Regions from separate parts of the Cobetia sp. UIB-001 genome, predicted to be linked through region 1. Evidence: predicted binding sites of a transcription regulator. Region 1 holds the regulator's gene; each other region holds the start of a gene.
The links. The regulator sigma-54, encoded in region 1, starts transcription at its own class of promoters, with help from an activator protein. The targets are predictions, from matches to a motif close to TGGCACNNNNNTTGCTNT.

Region 1 (3,580 bases):
CGCCGCGTGGAGCTGGTCGGCAACGCGCGTCTCGAGAAAGGTGATGACACCTTCGAAGGCGGCTACGTGGAGTACTTCCTCGACAAGCGCCAGGTGAACGCCAACAACAGCAAGACGGCACAGCAGACCGAAGGCGGTCGCGTGCACATGACTCTGACGCCGCGCGGCGCCAATGCCAGCAAGGAAAACTGAGTCATGACTGCTACTCCGCGTACGCTGAGCGCTCGCCATCTGGCCAAGGCCTACAAGGGCCGCAAGGTGGTCAAGGACATCTCGCTGGAGATCCGCCAAGGCGACATCGTCGGCCTGCTGGGCCCCAATGGCGCCGGCAAGACGACCTCGTTCTACATGATCGTCGGGCTGGTGCGCGCCGATGCCGGCAACGTCTCCATCGATGACAAGGACCTCTCCGCTGCCGCCATGCACCAGCGTGCACGTGCCGGCATCGGCTATCTGCCGCAGGAAGCGTCGATCTTCCGCAAGCTGTCGGTGGCCGACAACATCATGGCGATCCTGGAGACCCGCAAGGACCTGGATCGCAATGGCCGCAAGGCACGCCTTGAAGAGTTGCTCGAGGAATTCAGCATCACGCACATCCGCGCCAGCGCCGGCATGAGCCTGTCCGGCGGCGAGCGTCGTCGGGTCGAGATCGCCCGTGCACTGGCCACCGAGCCGGACTTCGTGCTGCTCGATGAGCCCTTCGCCGGCGTCGACCCCATCTCGGTGGGCGAGATCAAGAGCATCGTGCGTCAACTGCGCGACCGAGGCATCGGCGTGCTGATCACCGACCACAACGTGCGCGAGACACTCGATATCTGTGACACCGCCTATATCGTCGGCGATGGCCAGATCATCGCCCACGGTGATGCGGACTCCATCCTGGCCAACCAGCAGGTGCGCGACGTCTACCTGGGCCACGAGTTCACGCTCTAGGGTCAGCGCCTGCGCTGAGTCCTCGCGAGGTAAAAGCTTCGAAAGCCGCTGCGTGATTTTATCGCGTAGCGGCTTTTTCATGTCTGACATCAGACGCATGCATGACGTCCATACCACCTTGGTGGAAACATGGCATGCAAGTTGCTTGAATATTCACGGCAACCACTTGTCAGTGCCCCGAGTCACGGTATAGCGTAGTAAGCACGTTCCTTTGCCGTGAATTGACTGACTCCATGAAACCCACCCTGCAACTCCGCCTCGGCACCTCGCTGACCATGACGCCGCAGCTCCAGCAAGCGATCCAGCTGCTGCAGCTGTCGACGCTCGACCTGCGTCAGGAGATTCAGCAAGCCCTCGAGTCCAACCCCATGTTGGAGCTCGACGAGGACTACGAGTCGCTGGATGTCGTCGAGACACAGGATTCGAGCGAGATCTCCACTGCCGACTCCTCGAGCGAGATTCCCGAGGAATACCCCCTCGACAGTGACTGGTCGGACCTCTACCAGGACCACGCCGGTAGCCTGACCAGCTCCGGCAGTGGCAGCGGGAGTGAAGAAGGGCCGGACTTCGATCGCAATACCAGCGTCGAGAGCCTGCAGGACCACCTGCGCTGGCAGCTGGCGATGACCGACCTCGATGGCCGTGAACGCCAGATGGCGGAGAGCCTGATCGATGCCGTCGACGGTGCCGGCTATCTGAGCCTGTCACTCGACGAGCTGGTCGATGGCCTGCGCGGCCAGGGCCTGCCCGGCCTCAAGGCCTCCGAGCTCGAGCAGGTATTGCTGCGTCTGCAACAGTTCGACCCGACCGGCGTCTTCGCCCGTGATCTGCGCGAATGCCTGCTGCTGCAACTGGCACTGTTGCCGGATGATCTGCCGCTGCTGGCGCAGGCGCGCCGCCTGGTACGTCAATTCCTCGAGGCACTGGGCAACGATGACCGCAAGCTGCTCAAGCGCCGCCTGAGCCTTGACGATGACGAGCTGGATCACGTCATCCGCCTGGTACGCGCGCTCGATCCGCGTCCGGCATCCGCCTGGGGCGAGCCCGCCAGCGATTACGTGATCCCTGATCTGCTGGTGCGCCATACCCGCCATGGCTGGCAGGTCGAGCTCAACCCGGAAGCGCTGCCCAAGCTGCGCATCCAGCCGGAATACGCCGCGCTGATCAAGCGTGCCGACAAGTCCGCCGACAACACCTTCCTCAAGGACAACCTGCAGGAAGCGCGCTGGCTGATGAAGAGCCTGTCATCGCGCAATGACACCCTGCTCAAGGTCGGCCGCGAGATCATGGCGCGTCAGATCGACTTCCTCGAGCAAGGCGAGGAAGGGATGAAGCCGTTGATTCTGGCCAACATCGCCGAAGTGGTCGAGATGCACGAATCGACCATCTCGCGGGTCACGACCCAGAAGTACATCCACACCCCGCGCGGCGTCTTCGAGCTCAAGTTCTTCTTCTCGAGCCAGGTCGGTGGCAGCGGCAGTGGCGACGCCCACTCAAGCACCGCCATTCGTGCCCGCATCCGCAAGCTGATCGCGGAAGAGCCGGCCCGCAAGCCTCTCTCTGACTCGCGCCTGGTCGATCTGCTTGCCAGCGATGGCATCGAGGTCGCACGTCGTACCGTGGCCAAGTACCGCGAAGCGATGGGCATTCCGTCCTCAAGCGAGCGCAAGCGTCTGGCCTGACGCGTCACCTGCGGCTGCCATGCCCTGCTTTCACCTCCACAATGGCAGCCGCCACCAACCTCAAGCGTTGGATTTTCCGCTCATCAGCCTCTGACTTCGCGAGTAGCGGTACGCCTGTCGCGCGCTCTGTCATCCCGTCAACCGCTCGTCAATTGCCCGTCATGGCCCATGACAGCGCGCAGAATGACGGCAAAAAACCGCCGTTCCGGCAGCGTCATTTACCGTCAATCGCATGTTTTTAAAGTCACTTTTGCGCGTATTGCACCTGGATGACACCCGAAGAACCTCCCGGAACGCCGCTTGTCCCACGCAATCGAAGCGCCTGAAAGGCGACGTACATGCAGGGATTGGCGACGAAAACCCGCCTTCTTGCGCGTCTTTCACGCACCACCCACCAGACGTGCCCTTGAAGTCCACTCCGTTACCCCTCACTGAGTTGAAGACAAGCACTGAGCCACGATGCAGCGCAGCGTTGATCTTTGCGCAAAGCTTGGGCATTGTCGGTACAGACGCTCACGACATCTGACGCCACTGGCAAGGGTGCGAAAACATCGCCAGACGGTGGCCGTCAAGCCTGTTGCAGAGCGTCCGATCAGGGTTTGCTCGTAGTCAAAAAGGGTTACAATTGAATGGCAACCCGCTGGATAAAGGAGCGTGTCCATGCAAGTGAATATCACCGGGCATCATGTGGAACTTACCGATCCTCTCCGCGATTACGTCAACGAGAAGCTCGCTCGCCTCGAACGGCATTACGACAACATCACCAATGTTCAGGTGACACTGTCGATCGAGAAGGAGCGCCAGCAGGCTGCCTGCACCTTGCACGCGGCAGGCGCTGACCTCCACGCCCTGGCAGAAGACCCCAACATGTACGCTGCCATCGACGCGCTCGCCGACAAGCTGGATCGCCAGCTGGTCAAACACAAGGAAAAGTCCCAGGCTCGCTCTCAGGGCACCGGGACCCG
Region 2 (3,580 bases), 870 kb from region 1:
GCGCGCGATGTGCTGCTCGAGTCCCAGGCGTGTCTCGTCGGCTGCCGCGGTGATGGTCTCCTTCACCTCGGACTGCGCGGCAGGTTCTGCAGCCAGCGAAGGCGCTCTTGTGTCAGTCACTTTCGTGTCAAGCGCTGTCGGTTGAGGTGTATCGGAGGAATGGGAGGATTCTCGCGGCATGGATAACTCCTGTGGCGGAGGTGAATGCGATAGGAATAATGATCAGGCGGGGTGAGAAGCGCATCCTTGTGGGAGTCGTTGCGCGTCACCCGCGTGCGGATATCGGGTGACATTATCAAGTTTACCGCCAACCCTCATCCACGTTTGTGGCCAGTCCTCGTCCTGACTCCATGGCATGTGATGCAAGAGGCCTCCTCGACGCCATGCCGAGGAGGCCTCTCAGGTTTCACGCTATCCAGCATCACGCGATTCGCACTGTTGCCGCGGGGCTTGAGCTGTTGCCTCGCGGCTTGAGCTTGTTGCCTCGTGGCTGTGGCGCGCGATCAGCCGCGAGCCAGTCGCTTGGCCTTTTCCGGGTCATCGAAGGGCAGGGAGTGGCTGATGGCCGAGAGGCTGGTCTCGCCGTCAGTGCCGGTCTTGAGGGTCAGCGGAGTGCCATGCTCGGCATAGCCGGGTTCGAGACGTGCCAGCGCCATGGAACGATCGCTCAGGCGCGAGTACATGCCCTGGGTGATGACACCGACACACTTGCCGTCGGCGTAGACCTTGTCACCGATCTGGGCGACGTCTTTCGAATCCAGCAGCACGCCATAGACCTTGACGCGTTCCTTGCCCTGCAGCGCGAAGTGTTCGCTGGCGCCACGGAATTCGGTCTTGCCCGGCGAGACGGTGAAGTCCAGGCCCAGTTCCCACAGGGTGTCGCCCACCGGCTGGTCGGGGTACGGGTAGGTTTCGGAATTGTCCGCCGGGTAGAACAGCAGGTGGCTCTCGACCCGCAGCCAGTCAAGGGTGCCGAAGCTGCACGGCTTGATGCCCATGTCGGCACCCTCCTCGAGGATCTGCTCCCACAGAGAGGGGGCGTCCTTGGCCTTGCAGAAGATCTCGTAGCCACGCTCGCCGGTGTAGCCGGTGCGCGAGATCATCACGTGGCAGCCGAACAGCTGGGTCTGCAGATGGTGGAAGTAACGCAGCTCACGGATACCCGGCACGTGACGCTCCAGGAAATCCACCGCGACCGGCCCCTGCAGTGACATGTCGTGCATGTCGTCATCGAAGGTCAGGCTGACGGCGCGCCCCAGGGCACTCTTGGCCAGCATTTCATTCGCGGTGCCCGTGCCGTGCACCACGAGGTAGGAGTTCGGCGCCAGGCAATAGACGATGCAGTCGTCGACGAACTTGCCGGCCTCATTCAAGACGCTGGCATACACCGACTTGCCCGGATACAGCTTGGACATGTCCCGCGTGGTGACGTAATCCAGCACGGCCTGAGCATGCGGGCCATTGCAGTGGATCTTCTTGAGCCCCGAGACATCCATCAGACCGGCGCGGGTGCGAATGGTCTCGTGGTCATCGGCCGTTTCCGAGACGGCGTAATTCCAGGCGGTGCCCATGCCATTCCAGTCTTCGAGCTCCGCGCCCAGCTTGCGGTGTTGTTCGGCCAGTGCCGAGATGCGCCATGAATTCGCCATGCGTCCCTTTCTCCTGTGAGTCGTGCTGCCTAGCGTAAATGGGGGGTGCCGTAGTCCTGCTGATGCTGGCGAAGATGGCACGCAAGACGCGCATCCGCCGCAGGAGGTGTTGTTGTTCTTTCGCCTTTTCAGGCGCCTTTTCAGGCGCTTCACAAGGGCTTGTGCCTGCTGCTTGCCTTGCCTGATCGCACGAGGGTCGATTCTTGAAAGGAAAGAAACATTCCTCTTGGTTAAGCAAGGGGCTTGCCAATTCCGTCAAAGGCCATGGCCACGACAGCCCTTGAGCGAGTCAGGCGCCGATTGGCAGCACGAATTCGGGCGTGAATATTAGCGTTTTGCGTCATGCTGGTGCGAAGAGAGAGCTTTGGGCACCGAAATGATGCCTATTTCGAGAAACGGGTAGGAATTCACTCATGATCACCTGGCGTTTCCTGTGGGGTGAAATGAGCTTGGAAAATAAATTTCCATGCAAAACAGGAGGTTGGTGAAAAGTTCTGGGCGGCAACTGGCGAAATGGCATGCTGCATGCTTTTCTTTGAGGGAAATAAAGTTGACCAGCAGGAATCACAAAAACTCGTTTCATCCGCTATCTTGACGTGGCGAGTCACCACAAGGGGTCAGGTTTCCCGGGGTGGCAGACAGTGTCGAGGGAGATGGAACCCGGTCCGCTCTCAGAGGAAACCCAGATGTCACCCGAAAACGCGCAACAGTTCATCAAGGATCACGACATTCGCTATCTGCTGGCGCAGTTCGTGGATATTCATGGCGCTGCCAAGACCAAGTCCGTGCCGGCCAATTGCCTGATGGATGTGGTCGAGAAGGGCGCCGGCTTTGCCGGCTTCGCCGTCAGTGGTCTCGGCATGTCGCCGGAGGGGCCGGACTTCATGGCGCGGGGTGATCTGAGCTCGTTGTCGCTGGTGCCGTGGCAGCCGGGTTATGCACGCATGGCCTGTGATGGCTACGTCAATGGGCAACCGTTCGCCAACGATAGCCGCGTGGTGCTGCTCAAGCAGCTGGAGCGCCTGAAGGAGAAGGGCTGGACGCTCAATAGCGGGCTGGAGCCGGAATTCTCGCTGTTCCGCCGGGGGGAAGCGGGTGAGCTGTTGCCGGTGGACGAGAGCGATACCCTCGCCAAGCCCTGCTACGACTACAAGGGCCTGTCGCGTTCGCGTGAATTCCTCGAGCGCCTGGTCGAATCGCTGCAGGCGGTGGACTTCGACGTCTATCAGATCGATCACGAGGACGCCAACGGCCAGTTCGAGATCAACTACACCTACAGCGATGCGCTGACCTCGGCAGACCGCTTCACCTTCGTGCGCATGGCCGCCGGCGAGATCGCCAATGACCTGGGCATGGTGTGCTCCTTCATGCCCAAGCCGCTGGCGGACCGCCCGGGCAACGGCATGCACTTCCACCTGTCCGTGTGTGATGACACCGGCCGCAACCTGTTCGGCGATGACTCCGACGCCCAGGGCATGGGTCTGTCGCCGCTGGCGTACCACTTCCTCGGCGGACTGCTGGCACATGCCCCGGCGCTGTGTGCCTTTGCCGCGCCGACCGTCAATTCCTACAAGCGTCTGGTCGGTGGTGGCAGCACCAGCGGCGCGACCTGGGCGCCGGTCTTCATCGCCTACGGTGACAACAACCGCTCGGCCATGGTGCGTGTGCCCTATGGTCGCCTCGAGTTCCGCCTGCCGGACGCCGGCTGCAACCCCTATCTCGTGCACGCCGCCATCATCGCGGCGGGGCTGGATGGCGTGGCGCGCAAGCTGGACCCGGGCACGCCCCACAACATCAATCTCTACTCGCTGACCGCGAGCGAATGCGCCGAGAAGGGCATCGAGAAGCTGCCGCAGAATCTTTCGCTGGCCATCGATGCGCTCGAGGCGGACAGCATTCTGCGCGAGAGCCTGGGCGAGGGAATCTGCGCC
Region 3 (3,580 bases), 360 kb from region 1:
TGCCATCATGACGACGTGCCGGGTTCCTTCGTCGCCTTCGAGCTGCTGCCGGACTACCTGGAGGGGCTGGGCGGTGAAGTGCAGTTTCCCGATACCTTCTCTGAGCTTGGTATTTGATCAGCAACAGGCAACTCGGCGTTGCGTGACCCTTGAAACTACAAGGCTCCCGCTCCATGTCATGGGTAACACCACGTGGCAGCCTGAGTGTGATGGCAGCTGTCGCGTCATTCCGACCGATGATTCAAGGAGAGACATCATGAAGCTCAAGACTCTGGGTAGTTCGCTGATGATTGCCATGCTCGGTCTCGGTGGCCTGTCGCTCGCCGGTTGCGAGGACGAAGGCCCGATGGAGAAGGCCGGTGAGAAGATGGACAACGCCGTCGAGGAAGCCGGTGATAGCGTCGAGAACGCCACCGATAGCTGAGGCTCGGCTGTCAGCGCCGCGATGAGTCGCCGCTGACCTGAGCTGTCGCCAGACACAAGAAGGCCCCGCCTCCCATGAGACGGGGCCTTCTTGTGTCTGGCTCGGGGAGAGGGAAATCCGCTTATGCCGAGGCGGGCTGCTGCTCGCTCTGTTGCTTGCGGTCCGCGACGGCGGCGTCGTAGGCGCGGCTTTCCTCGGCTTCGGTGGCAGCGCTGAAGCGCACCAGCAGCGCGAACAGCGAGATCACGATCACGCCCATGCCCAGGTACATCAGGCCTTCCTGGTAGGTCAGCTCCTCACTGCGGAACAGGAAGCCCGCGGCGACCGCGCCCGCGTTGCCGCCCGCGCCGACGATACCGGCGACCGCGCCGAGCGCCTTGCGATTGACGAAGGGCACGATACCGAAGGTCGCGCCTTCCGCCATCTGCACGAAGAGGCTGAAGACCAGCATGATGCCGATGGCCACCGCGAGGGTTTCCATCTGGGCGAAGCCGACCAGCGCGACGCCTTCACACAGCAGCGCGATGAACAGCCAGCGCACGCGGCCCTTGAGGCCGGACTGGCGGGCGAACAGGTCGGAGAACACGCCGCCCAGGGTGCGGGCGAACAGGTTCATCAGGCCGAACAGGCCCGCGATGAGACCGGCGGTGGCAAGATCGAGATCGAAGTGGTCGAAGAAGTAGATGGCGGCGACGTTGTTGATGGTCAGCTCGACCCCGAAGCAGGCGCCATAGACGAGGAACAGGGCCCAGACGCGGATGTCGCGTGCCGCCGCGCCGAAGGTGGCGCGCATGCTGTATTCCTTCTCGGCCTTGGGCAGCTCACCACGCTCACGCAGCTCGCTGAAGTTGCCGTCCGGCGCATCCTGGGTGAAGAAGTAGTAGGCGATACCGGTCAGGAACAGCACGATGCCCGGCACGACCATCGCCAGACGCCAGCCCAGGGTCTGCTCGACGCCCAGCATCAGCAGGCCGGCCATCACCAGCGGCATCAGCATCTGGGTGGTGCCGCCGCCCAGGTTGCCCCAGCCCGCGGTGGTGGCGTTGGCGGTGCCGACCACGTTGGGGCCGAACATCACGGAGGTGTGGTACTGGGTGATGACGAAGGAGGCGCCGATGGCACCGATGGCCAGACGGGCCAGGAAGAAGGATTCGAAGCTGTCGGCGAAGCCGATGCACATCACCGGCAGCGAGCCGAGGCACAGCAGCCAGGTGTAGGCCTTGCGTGGCCCGATGCGATCACACAGCACGCCGATGGCGAGGCGCACGATCACCGTGATGGCGACGGAGGCGATGATGGTGTTGCCGATCTGGGTCTTGGTCAGGCCGAGGTCGTCACGCACCACGGCCATCAGCGGCGCGATGCCGAACCAGCCGAAGAAGCAGACGTGGAAGGCGAACCACGACATGTGGAAGGCGCGCATTTGCGGGGTGTTGAAGCTGAACAGCCGGATGCGGCTGGCCTTGTTGCGGATATCCATGAGTGGGCTCCTGATTCAGCGTCGGTGCCGGGCACGAAGTCAGGTGTGCTCGGCGAGTGGTCGAACGGCTGTGAATGAACGACAGCAAGGGCGCCTCGTCATTGAGGGGCCTGGTTCGACGCACTCGTACTCCGAAGAGCCTGGTCCACGTCATGGATAGCGATGGCAGCAGTCGGTGATGCCATGGTTGCCGGCAGCAGAGCGTCTGTGCGGCAAGTGACAGGAACAAAGCAAGTAGCGCGCCAGTTGCGGGGGTGTGGGCGGGACAAGTCCCAGAAGATCAATGGCTTGGCGAGGGCAATAGGTTGGCACGCGCAGGCGGTGTCCCGGGCTGGATGCGCGCTCGATGCGCGCTGGCGGTGCGTCAGCAAGGCGCGAGGTACCAGTCTGGCGCACGCAGATGGCGCTGGGAGGGTCGGGCAGGCGCGTGCCTCATTGCAGTGCAGCGACGCTTTCGGCTCGGCCGCTCTGAAGGCCTTTGGCCGCAGGGTTGCACCAGATTGCGGCACGAATCCTGCTTGGGTGTACGGCAAGTCTCATGCCCGACCCAAGGAAACCTGACATGCCCGTGACCGTGCTGATCGTCGATGTCCGCAGTGAGCGCTCCGCCGCGCTGGAGCAGGCGCTATTGAGCGCCGGCTTCGAGGTGGCGCTGCGCGTTGACGAGCACGAGGACCTGCACGCGCTGGTCGAGCAGCATCAGCCCGATGCGGTGATCATCGACGCCGACCTGCCCAGCCGCGACACCCTGGAGCATCTCGGCCAGCTGGGGCGACGCTATCCCAAGCCGATGATCATGCTGGCCAGTGAAGATGCCCCGGACCTCGTGCGTGAGGCGGCTGGCGCCGGTGTCTCGGCCTATGTGGTGGACCACGTCATGCCAGCGATGGTGCGCAGCATGGTCGAGGTCGCCATCACCAGCTTCGAGGCGCACCGTGCGCTCAAGGGGGAGCTCAACCGTACCCAGACCACATTGGTGCAGCGGCGCAGCGTCGATCGCGCCAAGGCCGTGGTGATGGAGACGCGTGGGCTCAGTGAAGATGCCGCCTACCAATACCTGCGCAAGACCGCCATGAACCGGCGCCTGGCCCTGCATGAGCTGGCCGATGAGCTGCTCAAGGCCGCGCGTCGGCGCTGAGCCGGTCGCCGTACTGTCCTTCTCTCTCGATCGTTCAAGAGGTGTGCGTGATGCCCACAGATGTACCCCTGAATGGCCATCAGCTGACGCTGGGCCTGATGCCACTCAATGATGCCGCGCCCTTCGTGGTCGCTGAGCAGTTGGGGCTTTTCCGCGAGGAGGGGCTGGCGGTGACACTCAAGTGGCAACCCTCGTGGGCGGCGTTGCGTGATGACCTGCAGACCGGTGTGCTGCAGGGGGCGCAGATGCTGGCGCTGATGCCGCTGACCTCGACCCTGGGCCTGGATGGCCGCGCCACGCCGGTGATCAGTGCCATGACGCTCAACCTGGGCGGCAACTCCATCACGCTGTCGCGCGCGCTGATGGCCACCCTCGGCGAGGACGGCCACGACCTCTCCAGTCCGTTGCAGGTCGCGAAGGCGCTGGCGGCGCATGTGCACGAGCGCAAGCAGCGTGGCGAGCCACTGCTCAAGCTGGCCAGCGTGCATCCGTTCTCTTCGCATCGTTATCTGTTGCGCTACTGGCTGGCGGCTGGCGG
Region 4 (3,580 bases), 760 kb from region 1:
CCGTGAACTGCCGGCCTGACGCTGGCGCAGTGCTGATTGGCGCAATTTCCGATGGCCATCGTGCCGTCTCTATCCATACCTTGATATCCCGTCTGTGATATCCAATGCGAGGGTCCCCCATGACCGAACGTCTCGATGGCTCCTGGTTTACCGAAATCTTCGATCGCCACGGCAGCGCCTTCTCGCTCAAGGTCAGCCACAAGCTGCATGACGAGCAGACCCCTTATCAGCACCTCGAAGTCTATGCCACCGAGACCTACGGCAACCTGATGGTGCTGGACGGCTGCGTGATGCTGACTGACCGTGACAACTTCCTCTATCACGAGATGATGTCGCACCCGGCGCTGTTCGCTCATGCAGACCCCAAGCGTGTCGTCATCATCGGCGGTGGCGATTGCGGCACCCTGCGTGAGGTGCTCAAGCACCCGGGCGTGGAGAAGGTCACCCAGATCGATATCGATCCGGCGGTCACGCGTGCCTCCGAGCAATTCTTCCCGGCGCTGGTCGAGTCCAATGACGACCCGCGCGCCGAGCTGCTGTTCGAGGATGGCGTCAAGTGGGTCGACAACTGCCCGGACGAGAGCATCGATGTGCTGATCGTCGATTCCACCGACCCGGTCGGCCCGGCGGAAGGTCTGTTCAAGACCGACTTCCTCAAGCGCTGCCATCGTATCCTCAAGCAGGGCGGCCTGATGGTGCAGCAGAGCGAGTCTCCGCTCTATCACACCGATTCCATCATCAAGGACCTGCGCAACGACATGGGCGAAGCGGGCTTTGATAGCGTCGCGACCCTGCCGTTCCCGCAGCCGGTGTATCCGTCCGGCTGGTGGAGCTGCACCCTGGCGGGCAAGAGCTGTGACGTGAAGTCATTCCGCGAGGAAGATGCCGCTGCCGCCACCTTCGCGTGTGACTTCTATACCGTCGAAGGCCATCGCGCCGCCCTGGTGCTGCCGCCCTTCATGCAGCGCCTGCTGGAGAAGTGATCTGCATGCACCTTGCAGTGGCAAGGGAGTCCCATCAGGCACGAAAACGTGCCTGACGGGATGAACAAGCGTTGAGTCAGGCAGACCGAGACATTGGTCGCAATCTGCCACTCGCGCCACATCGCTGCACCGCCAACGGCCGTTTCGCAATGAAACGGCCGTTTTTATTTTGCACCGATATGAGGCGAACTGGTCTCGCCATGAGCCTAACTGCGCGGCAATCGCGCGGAATGATCCGCCGCCCCACTCCGAGGCTTTGGCCTATATCACTGGGTTTTAGCGCTTTTTTCAGCGTTGAACGCAGCGGATCACGCGATAGGCGGAAATTGGAACGCGGCTTGCTATTGTCGGTAGGTGCCATGCAATGCATTGCACCACTTCTGACTCGAGGCTGATCGAGCGGACTCCAGACTTTCGCGAGGGAATCACGATGCATAACAACAAGAAGCCACTGCTGATCGCTAGCGCCGCTGTCCTGGCCGCCTCCATGGCGACAGGCGCCAGTGCCGCGACCCTGGATAGCGTCAAGGAAAAGGGCTTTGTCCAGTGTGGCGTCAGCACCGGCTTGCCGGGCTTCTCGGCACCGGATGACGCCGGTAACTGGCAGGGCCTCGATGTCGATGTCTGCCGCGGCGTCGCCGCTGCCGTGCTGGGCGATGCCAGCAAGGTGCGCTATGTACCGCTGACGGCCAAGGAGCGTTTCACCGCGCTGCAGTCCGGCGAGATTGATGTCCTGTCCCGCAACACCACCTGGACGGCGACCCGTGACACCTCACTGGGCCTCAACTTCGCTGGCGTGAACTATTACGACGGCCAGGGCTTCATGGTCAGCAAGGACCTGGGCGTCGCCAGTGCCAAGGAGCTGGACGGTGCCGCCGTCTGCATCCAGTCCGGCACCACCACCGAGCTCAACCTGGCGGACTACTTCCGCCTGAACGACATGTCCTTCGAGCCGGTCGTCTTCGATACCTCCGACCAGACCGTCAAGGGTTTCGAAGCCGGTCGTTGTGACGTCCTGACCTCCGACCAATCCCAGCTCTACGCGCTGCGTATCAAGCTCTCCGATCCGGCGTCCGCGATGGTGCTGCCGGAAGTCATCTCCAAGGAACCGCTGGGCCCCGTCGTCCGTCAGGGCGATGACCAGTGGTTCAACATCGTCAAATGGACCCTGTTCGCCCAGATCAACGCCGAAGAGATGGGGCTGAGCTCCGACAACATCGAAGAGAAGAAGTCGGACACCAACCCGAACGTCGCGCGCCTGGTCGGTGCCGATGGCAACTACGGGGAAGCCATGGGGCTGCCGGCTGACTGGGCCTACCAGGTCATCAAGCAGGTCGGTAACTACGGCCAGATGTTCGAGCGCAACGTCGGTACCGGCTCCGCACTGGGTATCGAGCGCGGCTTGAACGCACTGTGGACCGATGGCGGCGTCCAGTACGCCCCGCCGGTTCGCTGATGCGCGGGCTCGCCCTGTACTGCGGGTGGGCCTTGCCCCTCATGACAGGCTGAGCAAGGACGCTGGCCAGGGGAAGTGAGCGTCTTGCTCCACTTTCTCTGGCCAGCGTCATGTGGGCCCCAGTTCATGAGGCCCAGCCTGTGAGGCCCAGCCTGTTCCTCGTGACCCATTCATCGAGTGCCGAGAGATAACTGATCTGCCGTTCGATAGGACGGCAGGCGGAAGTCGCATAGCTTTCCGGCGGAGATTGCCTGTATGACACAACCTGCTTCTCGCCCGCCGGCCACGGTCAAGCCACCATTCTGGCGTGACCCGGCCAAGCGGGCACTGATCTTCCAGCTATTGATGCTGGCAGGCGTGTTCGGTGTGTTGGCGATCATCGTCAGCAATACCCTGACCAACCTCGAAAGCCGTGGCATCACCACCGGCTTTGCCTTTCTGGACAACACCGCAGGCTTTGGCATCCTGCAGAGCCTGATCGACTATTCCGAGCAATCCACCTATGGCGATACCTTCATCGTCGGCCTGCTCAATACCTTGTTGATATCCGCACTGGGTGTCATCGCCGCGACCGTGATCGGCTTCGTCATGGGGGTCGCGCGCCTGTCCCCCAACTGGCTGATCTCACGGCTGGCGGCGGTCTATATCGAAGTCTTCCGCAATATCCCGCTGCTGCTGCAGATCTTCTTCTGGTATTTCGCCGTCCTGAGAACCCTGCCGAGTCCGCGTGGCTCGCTGTCGCTGGGCGAGGCGTTCTTCCTCAATGTTCGCGGTCTGTTCGTGCCGGCCCCCATCACCTCCAGCGGTTTCTCGGTGGTGATTGCCGTGTTCGTGCTGGCCGTCGTCGCCAGCGGCATCTTCAGCTACTGGAACCGTCAGCGTCAGGCACGTACCGGTCAGCGCCTGCCGGCGGGCTGGATCTCGCTCGGCCTGATCATCGTGGCGCCGCTGCTGGCCTACTTCGCGATGGGCATGCCGCTGAGCTGGGAGCTGCCGGAACTCAAGGGCTTCAACTTCCGTGGCGGCATCACGGTCGTCCCCGAGTTCCTCGCCCTGTGGGTCGCGCTGTCGGTCTACACCGCAGCCTTCATCGCCGAGATCGTGCGTTCCGGCATCGAAGCGGTACCGCACGGCCAGACCG

Region 2: glnT (type III glutamate--ammonia ligase) is a predicted target of sigma-54. The motif match lies at 2,164-2,181, and genes of this name have one in related genera.
Region 3: HA399_RS02060 (ANTAR domain-containing response regulator) is a predicted target of sigma-54. The motif match lies at 2,408-2,425, and genes of this name have one in related genera.
Region 4: HA399_RS00290 (amino acid ABC transporter substrate-binding protein) is a predicted target of sigma-54. The motif match lies at 1,311-1,328, and genes of this name have one in related genera.

The regions. Positions count from the first base shown of each region.
Region 1 is NZ_CP058244.1:819,443-823,022, reverse strand. It holds gene lptA (lipopolysaccharide transport periplasmic protein LptA) at 1-192, shown strand, start outside; gene lptB (LPS export ABC transporter ATP-binding protein) at 196-933, shown strand; gene HA399_RS03450 (RNA polymerase factor sigma-54) at 1,167-2,615, shown strand; gene hpf (ribosome hibernation-promoting factor, HPF/YfiA family) at 3,276-3,580, shown strand, end outside.
Region 2 is NZ_CP058244.1:1,693,117-1,696,696, forward strand. It holds gene HA399_RS07165 (helix-turn-helix domain-containing protein) at 1-120, opposite strand, end outside; gene HA399_RS07170 (aminomethyltransferase family protein) at 504-1,649, opposite strand; gene glnT (type III glutamate--ammonia ligase) at 2,336-3,580, shown strand, end outside.
Region 3 is NZ_CP058244.1:455,114-458,693, forward strand. It holds gene HA399_RS02045 (GNAT family N-acetyltransferase) at 1-117, shown strand, start outside; gene HA399_RS02050 (hypothetical protein) at 257-424, shown strand; gene HA399_RS02055 (NarK family nitrate/nitrite MFS transporter) at 546-1,904, opposite strand; gene HA399_RS02060 (ANTAR domain-containing response regulator) at 2,467-3,042, shown strand; gene HA399_RS02065 (CmpA/NrtA family ABC transporter substrate-binding protein) at 3,093-3,580, shown strand, end outside.
Region 4 is NZ_CP058244.1:64,435-68,014, forward strand. It holds gene speE (polyamine aminopropyltransferase) at 120-983, shown strand; gene HA399_RS00290 (amino acid ABC transporter substrate-binding protein) at 1,414-2,439, shown strand; gene HA399_RS00295 (amino acid ABC transporter permease) at 2,695-3,580, shown strand, end outside.